DNA from 3 places in the Streptomyces sp. SL06 genome. Region 3 is predicted to be linked to each of the others. Evidence: riboswitches for the same ligand, from Rfam matches in the RefSeq annotation. Region 3 holds a riboswitch; each other region holds the start of a gene.
What was found. A riboswitch is a leader RNA that binds a small molecule or an ion and turns the genes downstream of it on or off. The one in region 3 is predicted to bind cobalamin.

Region 1 (4,266 bases), 1.4 Mb from region 3:
ACCGGCCGTCGGTCCAGGCGCCGAGGGACGCGGTGGACGAAGGAGGGCCCGTGACCGCTCGTCCGGCACCGGCGAACGCGCCGCCGGACCGGGCCGAGCAGTCCTTGCGGGACACCCTGCTCGGCCCCGGCTACCGGCGGCTGTTGCTGCTGTGCGTGCTGCTGGGCGTTCCGATCGCGCTGGCCTGTTTCTTCTTCGTCGGCCTCCAGCACCAGCTCCAGCACTGGGTGTGGACGTTGTTGCCCCGGGCGGCCGGGTACGACGCCCCGCCCTGGTGGTGGCCGCTGCCCGCACTGGTGCTGGCCGGGCTGGTCCTGGCGCCGATCGTGACCCGGATGCCCGGCGCCGGCGGCCATCTCCCGGTGGACGGTCTGGGCGGCGCGCCCGTCGGCCCCCGTGCGCTGCCCGGCACCGTCCTGGCCGCGCTGGCCACACTGCCGCTCGGCGTGGTGCTGGGGCCCGAGGCTCCCCTGATGGCCGTCGGCAGCGGCCTCGCCCTGCTGGCGGTGCGGCGGGCGGGCGCGGCCGGGGACCCGAGGGCGAGCGCGGTCCTGGCCACGGCCGGTTCCACCGCCGCGATCTCCACCATTCTCGGCGGTCCGGTGGTCGCGGCCGTACTGCTCATCGAGGGGGCCGGCCTCGCGGGCTCCCGGCTGGTCGTCCTGCTGCTGCCGTGTCTGCTGGCCAGCGCCGCGGGCGCCCTGGTCTTCACCGGCTTCGGACAGTGGACCGGCCTGAAGATCGGCGCCCTCGCCCTGCCCGACGTACCGCCGGTCGCCGCCCCGGACGCCGGGGACTTCCTGTGGGGCGTGCCCACGGCGGCACTGATCGCCGTACTGATCACGTCGACCCGCGCGCTGGGGCACCGCACCGCCGCGTGGACGCGGCACCGCACGGCCGTACGCACCGTCGTCTGTGCCACGGCGGTCGGGGTCTGCCTCGCCGCGTACGCGCTGATCACCGGCCGTTCCCCGGCCGAGGCGGCACTGTCGGGCCAGGCCGCCCTCGCCCAGCTCGCCGCGCACCCCCATGCCCGGCCGGTCGGCGCACTGGTCGCCCTGGTCCTCTGCAAGACGCTGGCCTGGGGCATCGCGCTGGGCGCTCTGCGCGGCGGCCCGATCTTCCCGGCCGTGCTGCTGGGCGCTGCGACGGCCATGGCCTGCTCCGGGCTGCCCGGCTTCGGCGCGACCCCGGCCCTTGCCCTCGGCATCTCCGCGGCGGCGGCCTCGGTGACGGGGCTGCCACTGTCCAGCGCGGTGCTCGCGGTGCTGCTCATGGGCGAAGACGCCTACGACCAGATGCCGCTGATCGTCACCGCGTCGGTCGTCGCCTTCGTCGTCACCCAGCTCGTACGCCGGCCGGACCCCGAGCCGCGGGGGGCGCTGTGAGGGGGCGCCGGGACTCCGCCGGACGTGCCAGGACGCGTACCCCCTGGGGGATGGCGCGGCCCTGGTTCGAGTGGGCCTGCGCCTCGGTGGTCATGGCCGTGGTCTACTTCCTGCTCCCCCTCGACCATCTGGGCCCGGGGCGCCCCGTGCTGAGCTGGCTGCTGTTCGCGCTGGCGCTGATCGTCGTGGCCGCGCTGCTGCTGCGCGAGGTCCGCGATGTCCTCGTCGAGCGCCCGGGGACCCGGCCAGGGGTGTTCATCCCGCTCCTGATGGTCCTGTCCGTGCACGTCTTCGCGGCCACCTACTACGCCCTCGCCAAGCAGCCGGGCGAGTTCAGCGGCCTGCGCACCCGCGTCGACGCCCTGTACTTCACCGTGGTCACGCTCGCCACGGTCGGCTACGGGGACATCACCCCGCGGGGCCAGGTGGCCCGGATCGTCACCGTCCTGCAGATCCTCTACACCTTCGTGTTCCTCACCGCCGCCGCGACCGCGCTGACCCGGCGGGTGCGCGACATGGTGGTCCGGCGGATGGAACAGGACCGGCGCGAATGACGGCGGTCCCGACGGCATCCGGTGACGGCGGTCCCGACGGCATCCGGTGACGGCGGTCCCGACGGCATCCGGCGGTTCGGCGAGCCTCTCGGCGGGGCCGGGCGGCGGAGCAGCGGCGGCAGCGGTTTCCGCAGTTCTGGGGCCCGCCGACCGGCCCGGTGCCACGTCCGCCGGACCGAAGGCCCGCTTGTCACCACCCCCGTGGGAGCACTACTGTCACCACGCCTTGGTGAACGGGAAATCCGGTGTGATGCCGGTGCGGCCCTCGCCACTGTGAATCGGGAAGTCCGGCTCCGGCCCTCACGGGCAGCCACTGGGTCCTTGTGACCCGGGAAGGCGGAGCACGGGCGGTGGTACCCGTCAGCCAGGAGACCGGCCAAGGCGCGTCGTCCATCCACGAGGTGCTGGAGAGGGTCTGCTGAGCCATGCACATAGCCGAGGGCTTTCTGCCACCGGCGCACGCGATCGCCTGGGGTGTCGCGTCCGCGCCGTTCGTCGTCCACGGAGTACGGTCACTCACCCGTGAGGTCCGGGAACACCCGGAGAGCACCCTGCTCCTCGGCGCCTCCGGGGCCTTCACGTTCGTTCTGTCGGCCCTGAAACTGCCGTCGGTCACCGGGAGTTGCTCCCATCCCACCGGCACAGGTCTGGGTGCCATCCTCTTCCGCCCGCCGATCATGGCCGTGCTGGGCACGATCACCCTCCTCTTCCAGGCGCTGCTGCTCGCGCACGGCGGGCTGACCACGCTCGGCGCCAACGTCTTCTCGATGGCGATCGTCGGCCCCTGGGCCGGATACGCGCTCTACCGGCTGCTGCGCCGCTACGACGTGCCGCTGATGGTCGCGGTGTTCTTCGGGGCGTTCGTCGCCGATCTGTCCACCTACTGCGTCACCAGCGTGCAGTTGGCGCTGGCCTTCCCGGACCCGAGCAGCGGATTCTGGGGCGCGCTCGGCAAGTTCGGGTCCATCTTCGCCGTCACGCAGATCCCGCTCGCGGTGAGCGAGGGCCTGCTCACGGTGATCGTGATGCGGCTGCTTGTGCAGTCCAGCAAGGGTGAACTGACCCGGCTGGGCGTCCTGTTGACCAAGCACGGCAAGTCCGGCACGGCCGACGGGGCGCAGCCTGGACCGACCGGGCCCGGCGAGCAGGAGGCGGTGGCCCGATGAACCGCAACACGAAGATCAACGCCCTGCTGCTGCTCGCCGTGGCCGCGCTCGCGGTACTGCCGCTGGTGCTGGGGCTCGGCGACCACAAGGAAGAGCCCTTCACCGGTTCCGACGCCGAGGCGGAGACGGCGATCACCGAGATCGAACCGGACTACGAGCCGTGGTTCTCGCCACTGTACGAACCCCCGTCCGGGGAGGTCGAGTCGGCGCTGTTCGCCCTCCAGGCCGCGCTCGGCGCGGGCGTACTGGCGTACTACTTCGGGCTGCGCCGGGGCCGGCGGCAGGGCGAGGAACGGGCGGCGACGGCGCTGCGGGACGCCCCCGGAGGGGACTGAGTGCTGCCGATCGACGCGGCGGCGCACAGCAGTCGCTGGCGCCGCCGGCATCCCGTGGACAAGGCCGTGCTCGGGCTGGGCCTGACCGTGCTGGCGATCTCGCTGCCGCCGTGGCCGGGCGCGGCGCTGGTGCTGGTGACGGCCCTCGCCGTGCTGCTCGGCCCGGCGGGCGTGCCGGGGCGCCGGCTGTGGCGGGCGTACCGGGTGCCGCTGGGTTTCTGCGTGACCGGGGCGCTGCCGCTGCTGGTGCAGGTCGGGGGCCCGGACGGGTTCCTGACGGCGGCGGACGGCGGGCCGGTGCGCGCCGGTGAGCTGCTGCTGCGTACGTCGGCGGCCTCGCTCGGGGTACTGCTGTTCGCGTTCACCACTCCGATGTCCGACCTGCTGCCCCGCCTGGTGCGGGCCGGGGTACCGGCGCCGGTGGTCGACGTGGCGCTGGTGACGTATCGCATGAGCTTCCTGCTGCTGGACTCCGTGCGCCGGGTCCGTGAGGCGCAGGCCGCGCGGCTGGGGCACACCACCCGGGCCGCCGCCTGGCGTTCGCTGGGCGGTCTCGGCGCGACGGCGTTCGTGCGGGCCTTCGACCGGGCGGCGCGGCTCCAGTCCGGGCTCGCCGGGCGCGGCTACGACGGCACCCTGCGCGTCCTGGTGCCCGAGGCGCGCGTCTCGGTGCCCTTCACGGCGGCGAGCGGCGCACTGCTGGCGGCGCTGGCCGCCCTCACCCTCGTACTGGAAGGGCCGCTGTCGTGAGCGAGACGACCGGGGCGACGGAGGCGACGGCACCCGTCCTGGTCGCCCTGCGGGGCGTGTCCTTCGGGTACGA
Region 2 (4,266 bases), 7.0 Mb from region 3:
ACGTACATCGTCGGATAGGGGCCGCGCAGGTACGGCGCGATGCCCGGGTAGGTGCCCAGGAAGTCCAGGCCCTCCAGGTCGTGCCCGGTGTACAGCGGCTTGACCGCGATGGCCTCCGGCGTCTCCCAGAGGAGGTCGTCACCGTCGGCGGCCCTCTTCACGGCCGCCCGCCACTCGTCGAGGGAGGCGTCGGCGGACGGCGTCCCCAGCTCGATCGCCGAGAAGTCGGGGATGGACATCAGGACACTCCCATGCGGTCGAGGGCTGCGGTGAGTACGGCGACGGCGTCGCAGCCGGCGAAGACATAGCTGTCCACGCCCGCGTACGGTCCCGGACGGCCCGCGAGGAACACGTGCTCGGCGCCCGCCTCCCGCAACGCGGCGGCGGTGGACTCGGCCTGCTCCCCGTACAGCGCGTCACTGGAGCACAGGCACGCCTCCCGCGCCCCGCTCTGCGCGAAGCCGCCCTCGGTGACGGGCTCGATGCCGCCGGCCTGGAAGAGGTTGGCGGCGAAGGTGAGCCGGGCGGTGTGCGCGGCGGCCGGGCCGAGCGCGGTCAGATGGACCCGGGGCCGGGTGCCGGTCGCGGCCAGGTGGGCGTCCGAGCGGGCGCGCAGCGCCTCGAACGCCTCGTCCCGCCGCACCCGGGGCAGGCCGCCGGCCGGCTGCTCGGGCGCCGGCTCGCGCAGGACGGGCTTCTCGGCCAGGTGCGGGAACTCGCTGACCCCGGTGACCGGCTCCCGCCGCTTGGCCAGCTTCGCGCTGCGCACGGCCCAGGTCCGCGCCAGCCGCTCGCCGACCGTCCCGGAGCGCAGGGCGGCGGCCTGCCCACCCGCCCGTTCGATGTCCTGGAAGAACTCCCAGGCGGCATGGGCGAGTTCGTCGGTCAGCCGTTCCACGTACCAGGAGCCGCCCGCCGGGTCGATCACCCGGGCCAGATGCGACTCCTCGATCAGGATGGTGGAGGTGTTGCGGGCGATACGGCGCGCGAACGCGTCCGGCAGACCGAGCGCGTGGTCGAAGGGCAGCACGGTCACGGCGTCGGCGCCGCCCGTCCCGGCGGCCAGTGCGGCGACCGTGGTGCGCAGCATGTTCACCCACGGGTCGCGGCGCGTCATCATCACCGTCGAGGTCACCGCGTGCTGGAGCTGCGCGCCCGCGCGCGGCGCCCCGCAGACCTCGGCCACCCGCGCCCACAGCCGGCGTGCGGCGCGCAGCTTGGCGATGGTCAGGAACTGGTCGGCGGTCGCGGCGTACCGGAACTCCAGCTGGGCCAGGGCCTGAGCCGTGTCCAGTCCCGCCGCGGTCAGTTCACGCAGGTAGGCCAGGCCCGTCGCCAGCGAGCAGCCCAGCTCCTGGGCCGCCGAACCGCCGGCCTCGTGGTACGGCAGCGCGTCCACGGTCAGAGCCCGCAGACCCGGGTGGCGTACGGCGCACAGCCGGGCCAGCTCGGTCACCGGCGCGGTGTCGTACGAGCGGCCGGTGCGGGCCTCGTGGCCCAGCGGATCGGCACCGAGGTTGCCGCGCACGGCGTCCGCGCCGACGCCCCTCGCCTCGTACAGGCGCAGCAGCTCACGAGCGGCGGCCTCGAACGCGTCGCCCGGGTCCAGGACGACGGGGGCCAGGTCGAGGTGGACGCCGCCGAGGGCGCGATCGAGCGCGGCGACCGGAAGCCCCGCGGGTTCTCCGACGGCCAGCCACAGGGAGGTGACGCCGTTCTCCAGGTCGGCGAGGACCGACGCCCCGTCGGCCACCGTGTGCCGCTGGCGCACATCCCACCCGCCCGCGCTGCCGGCCTGCGCGCGGGCGCCGCGCACGAAGGGCGGGAAGCCCGGAAGACCGGGGTCGGGGGCGACATCACGCGCGGTGTACAGGGGGCGTACCCGCAGGCCGTCCTCCAGCACGGTGGACAGGGCGTCCTCCGCCTCGTCGTCGGGCACCTCCCTGCCCGACTTGCGCAGCACACCCGCCACCAGGCGCTGCCACTGCTCGTGTGTCGCGTGCGGGAACCCGGCCGCGAGGGCGAGTCCTTCGTCAGGCAGGAGCGTCATGGTCGGATGTTAGGACAGGCCGGTGGACCGGCAGCAGAGGAAGCGGTTGTGACCTTGTTCTCGCCGCGAGTGTGACACGGGCCGCTCACACACCACGAGGTGCGCCGCGCCGCGCCGACCGGACGGCCGAGGTGGCGACGGCGTGGGTGACGGCCGTCCCTCCCTCCGCGGGGATGCTCGCCCACGGCGACGTGCCGCGTCAATCGGGCCGCACCGTCCCCGGCGCGGGCGTGCCCGGCGCGTGCGCCCTGGCCTGCGGCGACAAGCGGCCACCCGGGTTCCGCCACGAGTAAGCATTCGGTGAGAGCGGATCCTCGCCCCTCGGCGCGGTATTGGTCATGTACGGGCCGAGGGGTACGGTTGCTCCGAATCGACGACGGCAGGACGGAAGCCGGTGGGAATCCGGCGCGGTCGCGCCACTGTGTGCCGGCCCCTTCACAACGGGGGCGGCGAGTCAGACCCGTAGCCGTCGTCATGTGCACCACCGAAATGGGACGCGAACTCCCGGAGGAGGCCCCCGCCATGGCGCAGCATGTCGCCCCGCCGACCGCCACCAGCCCCGCCCTGCCCGCCAAACTGCCGATCGGCGCCATCGTTCCGTGGGCGGTCTTCTTCGGCGTCCTGATGCTGGTCCTGCTGTACTTCGTCGGTGCCGAACAGGGTGCCACCGCCCTCGTCTCCGGCGAGGACGTCCACGAGTGGGTGCACGACGCCCGCCACCTGCTCGGCTTCCCCTGCCACTGACGCCGGGAGCCGACATCCTCATGAACTCCACCACGGTGCGCAACCTGCTCGTGCGGGGCATGCTCGCGGGCCTGGGCGCGGGTGTACTCGCGCTGGTCGTCGCCTACTTCCTCGGTGAGCCGAACGTCGACCGGGCGATCGGCTTCGAGGAGGCCCACGCCCACGCCCACGAACACGAGGCCGAACTCGTCTCCCGGAGCCTTCAGTCCACCGCGGGCCTGGCCACCGGTGTCCTGGTCTACGGGGTCGCCTTCGGCGGCATCGCCGCCCTCGCCCACTGCTTCGCCCTCGGCCGCGTCGGCCGCCTCACCCCGCGGGCCACCGCGCTGCTGCTGTCCGGCTGCGCCCTGCTCGCCGTCTACGTCGTGCCGTTCCTCAAGTACCCGGCCAACCCGCCGGCCGTCGGTGACGCCGACACCATCGGCAGGCGGACCACCCTGTACTTCCTGATGATGGTGCTCGGGGTTCTGCTCGCGGTGGCCGCGGCCATCCTCGGCAAGCGGCTCGCCCCGAAGCTCGGCACCTGGTACGCCACCGTCGCGGCGGTGGCCGCGTTCGGCGTCGTGATCGGCGTGGCGTACGCGCTCCTGCCGGCCGTCAACGAGGTGCCGAGCGACTTCCCGGCCACGGTCCTGTGGCGGTTCCGGCTCTCCGCGCTGGCCATGCAGGTCACCCTGTGGGGCGGCTTCGGCCTCCTCTTCGGCGACCTGGCCGAGCGGCTGCTGAACCCCAGGTCCGCCGTCGCGGCCCCGGCGACGGCTCCCGGCTGACCGCCCCGCGTTCATGCACGAGGGCTCTCCGGCGCCTCCAGCGGGCGCCCCAGCCGCAGATTCCACCGTCCGGACCTGCCGGTCAGCTCCGTCGCCGTCAGGGGCGGCACATCCAGCCGCCAGAAGGCCGTGGCGGGCAACCCCAGCGCGTGGACGACGGCCGCACGCACGACCTCGGGCTCGACCACGGCGTGCGTGCGCCCGTCCGTCCGCGCGGCGTCGAGCCACCGGGCCGCCCGAGCACACAGGTCCCGGACGGACTCCCCACCGTGCGGTGCGCAGGCCGGGTCGGTGAGCCAGCGGGTCATCGCCTCCGGCTCGCGGGCGGCGACCTCGTCGAGGGTCAGGCCCCGCCACCGGCCCACGTCCAGGGGCCCCAGTGCCGGCTCGTCCTCACCACCCAGCCCCAGAGCCACGGCCGTCTCGCGACACCGCACACTTTCCGGGGAGACGACCGCACGGCCGGCCCGGGGCAGCGAGCCGGCCGCCGCGCGCGCCCGAGCGGCCCCCGCGTCGTCGAGCGGCCCGCCGTCGTCGAAGCGGGCCTGCCGCAGCGACCGGCTCGTCGCCGGCGAGATGAGAACGACTCTGCTGGTCACGCGGCGGTGCCTCCTGCTCCTTGACGAGTGTGCGGCCGACGGCGAGAGAAAGGACAGCGTATGGCACAGGAGTACGCAGCCGGCGGCGGCCGGGGCCCCGGCG
Region 3 (4,266 bases):
TGCCGGTCGTGGTCCGCACGTCCCAGCCCAGACCGATCAGTACGGCGGTCAGGCCGGGCGCCTCCTTGCTGAGCGAGACGTTGCCGCCCTTGGCCAGGGAAATTCCCACGGGGTTCTCCTTCGTCGTGTCCGCTGATCACATCTGCTGATCACGTCCGTCTTGCCTTCCCGCCAATCTACAACACTGTAGAAGAATGGCTTCTATACGATGTCGCCCCGGAAGGGGCTCAGTGGCACAGGGAGGCGGGCCGTGACGGATCACCGGCGTCCGCGGCGGGGGCAGGGCGAACTGGAGGCGCTGGTGCTGTCGGCGCTGCGCGAGGCGGACGGCCCCGCGACGGCCGGCCGGGTGCAGGAACACCTGGGCGGCGACCTCGCCTACACCACGGTGATCACGATCCTGACCCGGCTGCTGGAGAAGGGCGTGGTCAGCCGTGAGCGCGCGGGCCGGTCCTTCGCCTGGTCGCCCGCCTCCGACCAGGCCGGCCTCGCCGCTCGCAAGATGCGCAAGGTCCTGGACGCCGAGAGCGACCGGGAAGCCGTGCTCGCCAGCTTCGTCACCGGCCTGGACCCGGACGACGAGCGGCTGTTGCGCGCGCTGCTGGGGCACACGTGCGACGCGGGTCACGGCTGACACCGCATGGGGGTCTTCGTCTTCCTGCCGCTGGTCCTGCCGTTGACGGCGTGGCCGATCGCCCGGCTGGCCGAGCAGCACCTGCACCCGCGGACCGCGACCCGGCTGCTCACCGTCGTGGCCGCCGTGATGGCCCTGTGCAGCACACTGTGCCTGGCCCTGGTGATGGTGGTCGGCACCGCCCAACTGCCGGGCAACCCGCTGCCCGACGGCTGGTCGGACCCCGAGGTGCGGGCGGCGGTGCCGTACGACGAGATCGTCGGCAAGGCGGCGATTCCCGCGCTGTGCGCGGTGGTCGTGGCCCTGGCGCGGACCCTGTGGCGGCACGGCAGGGTACGGCGCGGCGCCCACCGCGCCCTGGCCGGACTGCCGGGCACCGGGGTGGCCGTACTGCCGGACGACGTGCCCTATGCGTACGCGCTGCCCGGGGGAGAGCGGGACCGCGTGGTGGTGAGCACGGCCCTGCTCGACTGCCTCGAACCGGCCGAACGGCGCGCGCTGTTCGCCCACGAGCGCGCCCACCTGGCCGCCCGGCACCACCGCTTCCTGCTCACGGTCCGGCTCGCGGCGCTGGCCAACCCGTTCCTGCGGCCCCTGCGGACCGCCGTGTCCTACACGGCGGAGCGGTGGGCGGACGAGGCCGCGGCCCGGGTGGTCGGCGACCGACGGGCGGTGGCGACCGCCATCGGCAAGGCGGCCCTCGTCTCCCGGGGCACCCCGATCGCCACCCTGGCCGGCTTCGCGGCGCCCGGCCCGGTGCCGCGCCGGGTGGCGGCCCTGCTGGGTCCCGCGCCCACGGTGCGCACCTGGCCGCCGGTGTTCACCTCGGTGGGCCTGGCCGCGTGGGCGGCGGCCGCCGGAACCGCCGTGTCGGCGATGTCGTCCGCGAACGCCGCCGTCACCATGTTCCTCATCCTGAGAGCCGCGACGCCGCTCTGAGCGCCCTTCGCCCCCCTCCGGATCCGCAGGCCCACGGGGCCGGCGGTGCGGCCCCCTGTGGTAGCTTGCGGAAGCCAGTCGAACCCACCTGGTGGGTCAGGGAATCCGGTGCGAATCCGGAACTGACGCGCAGCGGTGAGGAGGACGGGCGGGACACGGGCCACTGGGCGGCAGGAGCCGTCCGGGAAGGCGTCCCGCCCGGTCGATTCCGAGTCCGAAGACCTGCTGGCACCCGCACCGTGCACGACGCGGGCCACACCGTACGAACGGGCTTCGCGCACGAGCCCTCGACGCCAGAGGACCTTCCTTGCCCGCAGCACGCCCCGCCGGCCTCCGCCGCGTCCCCCGCTCCCGCCGTACCCTCCGCGGCCCCGTCCTGCTGCTGACCGGCGCCCTGCTGGCGTCCGGCTGCGGTTCCGGGCCGGCCACCACCGACTCCGCCGCGCCGGCCGAGTCGGCCGGCTACCCGCGCACCCTCGGTGACTGCGGCCACCGGGTCGAGATCACCGCGGCCCCCCGGCGGGCGGTCTCCCTCAACCAGGGCACCACGGAGATCCTGCTCTCGCTCGGCCTGGCCGACCGCATGGCGGGCACCGCCACCTGGACCGACCCGGTCATGAAGGGACTGGAGAAGGCGAACGCCACCGTCCCCCGGCTCGCCGACGACACACCCTCCTTCGAGAAGGTCCTGGACGCCGAACCCGACTTCGTGGCCGCCTCCTTCACCTCCACCCTCGGCACCGGCGGCGTGGCCACCCGGGAGCAGTTCGACGAACTCGGCGTGCCCTCCTACCTGTCCCCGTCCGACTGCGTCGGCAAGGACAACAGCGGTGACGGCGACGGCACCCGCACCGAGCCCCTGACCATGGCGACCGTGTACCGCGAAGTACGCGACCTGGCCCGGGTGTTCGGCGTCGAGCAGCGCGGCGAGAAACTCATCGCCGACCTCAAGGCCAGGGTCGACCGGGCGACAGCGGACATCGACGCCTCCGGCACCACCCTCATGTACTGGTTCGCCAACTCCACCTCGCCCTACATGGCGGGCTGCTGCGGCGCCCCCGGCATCATCACGCACGCGGTCGGCGCCAAGAACGCCATGGACGACAGCCACGACGAATGGCCGCAGATCGGCTGGGAGACCGTCGCCGACCGCGACCCCGACGTCCTGGTCATCGGCGACCTCACCCGCAGGTCCCAGACGGCCGAGACGGCCGCGAAGAAGATCGAGTTCCTGGAGTCCGACCCGGTCACCAGGAACATGACCGCCGTCCGCGAGAAGAGGTACGTACTGCTCAGCGGGCAGGCCATGAACCCCACCATCCGCACCGTCGAGGGCGTGGAGAAGGTGGCGGCGGCGCTGCGCGCCCACGGACTCACCAAGTGACGTCCACGAGCACGGCGCCCGTCGGCATACGCGTGAGCGGCCGCCGCCTCCCGGTGTGGGTGGCGGCCGGAATCGTCGCCCTGTGCGCCTCCGTGGCCGTCGCCGTCACCATCGGCCCCGCGGACATCGGCGTCGGCGAGGTGTGGTCCGTGGTCGCCGCCCACCTCGGCGGGCGCACCGGCGCCGCGGAGGTCTCGCCGATCCGCGACGGCATCGTATGGAACCTGCGGCTGCCCCGCACCCTCCTCGCGGCGGTGTGCGGCGCCGGACTCGCCGTGTGCGGGGCCGTACTCCAGTCCCTGCTGCGCAATCCGCTCGCCGACCCCTTCGTACTGGGCGTCTCCTCCGGCGCCTCCACCGGCGCCGTCCTGGTCGTCGTACTCGGCGTGGGTGGCGGCGCGCTGTCCGTCTCGGGCGGGGCGTTCGCCGGTGCGGTGTGCTCCTTCGCGCTGGTGATGCTGCTCAGCCACAGCCTCGGCGGCACCCCGGACCGGGTGGTGCTCGCGGGCGTGGCGGCGATGCAGTTGTTCTCCGCGCTCACCTCGTTCGTGGTGATGACCGCGGCCGACGCCGAGACCACCCGCGGCGTGCTGTTCTGGCTGCTCGGCTCGCTCGGCGGGGCGGGCTGGACGGACGTGTGGACCGGCACCGCGGCCCTGGTGCTGGTCCTGGCCGTGTGCCTCGGCCACGCCGGGACGCTGGACGCCTTCGCCTTCGGCCAGGACGCGGCGGCCTCGCTCGGCGTCCATGTGGCCCGTACCCGGCTGGTACTGCTGTGCGCCACCGCCCTGCTCACCGCCGCGCTGGTCGCCTCGGCCGGCGCCATCGGCTTCGTCGGACTGGTGCTGCCGCACGCCGTACGGGCGCTGACCGGCCCCGGGCACGCCCGACTGCTGCCGGTCTGCGCCCTCGCCGGGGCGGTGTTCCTGGTGTGGGTCGACACCGTGGCCCGTACCGTCCTCCAGCCCCAGGAGGTCCCGGTGGGCGTGCTGACCGCGCTGATCGGCGTGCCGGCCTTCGTCCTCGTGCTGTACCGCACCCGGAGGGCACGGTGACCCTGAGCGCCGAGCGGGTCTCCCGCGCCGCCGGCGGGCGGCTCATCCTGGACGGGGTGGGACTGAGCCCCCGGCCCGGCGCCATGACGGGGCTGCTCGGCCCCAACGGCTCGGGCAAGTCCACCCTGCTGCGCCTGCTCGCCGGCCTCCTCGCCCCGGACGCCGGCGTCGTCACCCTCGACGGCCGCCCCCTGGCCGAGACGGGCCGCCGGGACATCGCCCGGCGCCTGGCCGTCGTCGAGCAACAGGCGGAC

Region 1: linked by a shared signal. The riboswitch ahead of AC4IHM_RS07035 (energy-coupling factor ABC transporter permease) and the one ahead of AC4IHM_RS01290 (ABC transporter substrate-binding protein) in region 3 are both predicted to bind cobalamin.
Region 2: linked by a shared signal. The riboswitch ahead of AC4IHM_RS32830 (CbtB domain-containing protein) and the one ahead of AC4IHM_RS01290 (ABC transporter substrate-binding protein) in region 3 are both predicted to bind cobalamin.

Annotation. Positions count from the first base shown of each region.
Region 1 covers NZ_JBSYOT010000002.1:1,584,218-1,588,483, forward strand. Annotated here, with positions in the region: gene AC4IHM_RS07025 (chloride channel protein) at 51-1,388, shown strand; gene AC4IHM_RS07030 (potassium channel family protein) at 1,439-1,942, shown strand; cobalamin riboswitch at 2,153-2,337, shown strand; gene AC4IHM_RS07035 (energy-coupling factor ABC transporter permease) at 2,368-3,108, shown strand; gene AC4IHM_RS07040 (energy-coupling factor ABC transporter substrate-binding protein) at 3,105-3,443, shown strand; gene cbiQ (cobalt ECF transporter T component CbiQ) at 3,444-4,193, shown strand; gene AC4IHM_RS07050 (energy-coupling factor ABC transporter ATP-binding protein) at 4,190-4,266, shown strand, end outside.
Region 2 covers NZ_JBSYOT010000002.1:7,184,791-7,189,056, forward strand. Annotated here, with positions in the region: gene scpA (methylmalonyl-CoA mutase) at 1-239, opposite strand, end outside; gene AC4IHM_RS32820 (methylmalonyl-CoA mutase family protein) at 239-2,050, opposite strand; gene AC4IHM_RS32825 (hypothetical protein) at 2,197-2,343, shown strand; cobalamin riboswitch at 2,411-2,535, shown strand; gene AC4IHM_RS32830 (CbtB domain-containing protein) at 2,573-2,794, shown strand; gene AC4IHM_RS32835 (CbtA family protein) at 2,815-3,564, shown strand; gene AC4IHM_RS32840 (histidine phosphatase family protein) at 3,576-4,163, opposite strand; gene AC4IHM_RS32845 (NUDIX hydrolase) at 4,224-4,266, shown strand, end outside.
Region 3 covers NZ_JBSYOT010000002.1:207,204-211,469, reverse strand. Annotated here, with positions in the region: gene AC4IHM_RS01305 (TerD family protein) at 1-109, opposite strand, end outside; gene AC4IHM_RS01300 (BlaI/MecI/CopY family transcriptional regulator) at 209-634, shown strand; gene AC4IHM_RS01295 (M56 family metallopeptidase) at 641-1,573, shown strand; cobalamin riboswitch at 1,632-1,817, shown strand; gene AC4IHM_RS01290 (ABC transporter substrate-binding protein) at 1,881-2,957, shown strand; gene AC4IHM_RS01285 (FecCD family ABC transporter permease) at 2,954-4,012, shown strand; gene AC4IHM_RS01280 (ABC transporter ATP-binding protein) at 4,009-4,266, shown strand, end outside.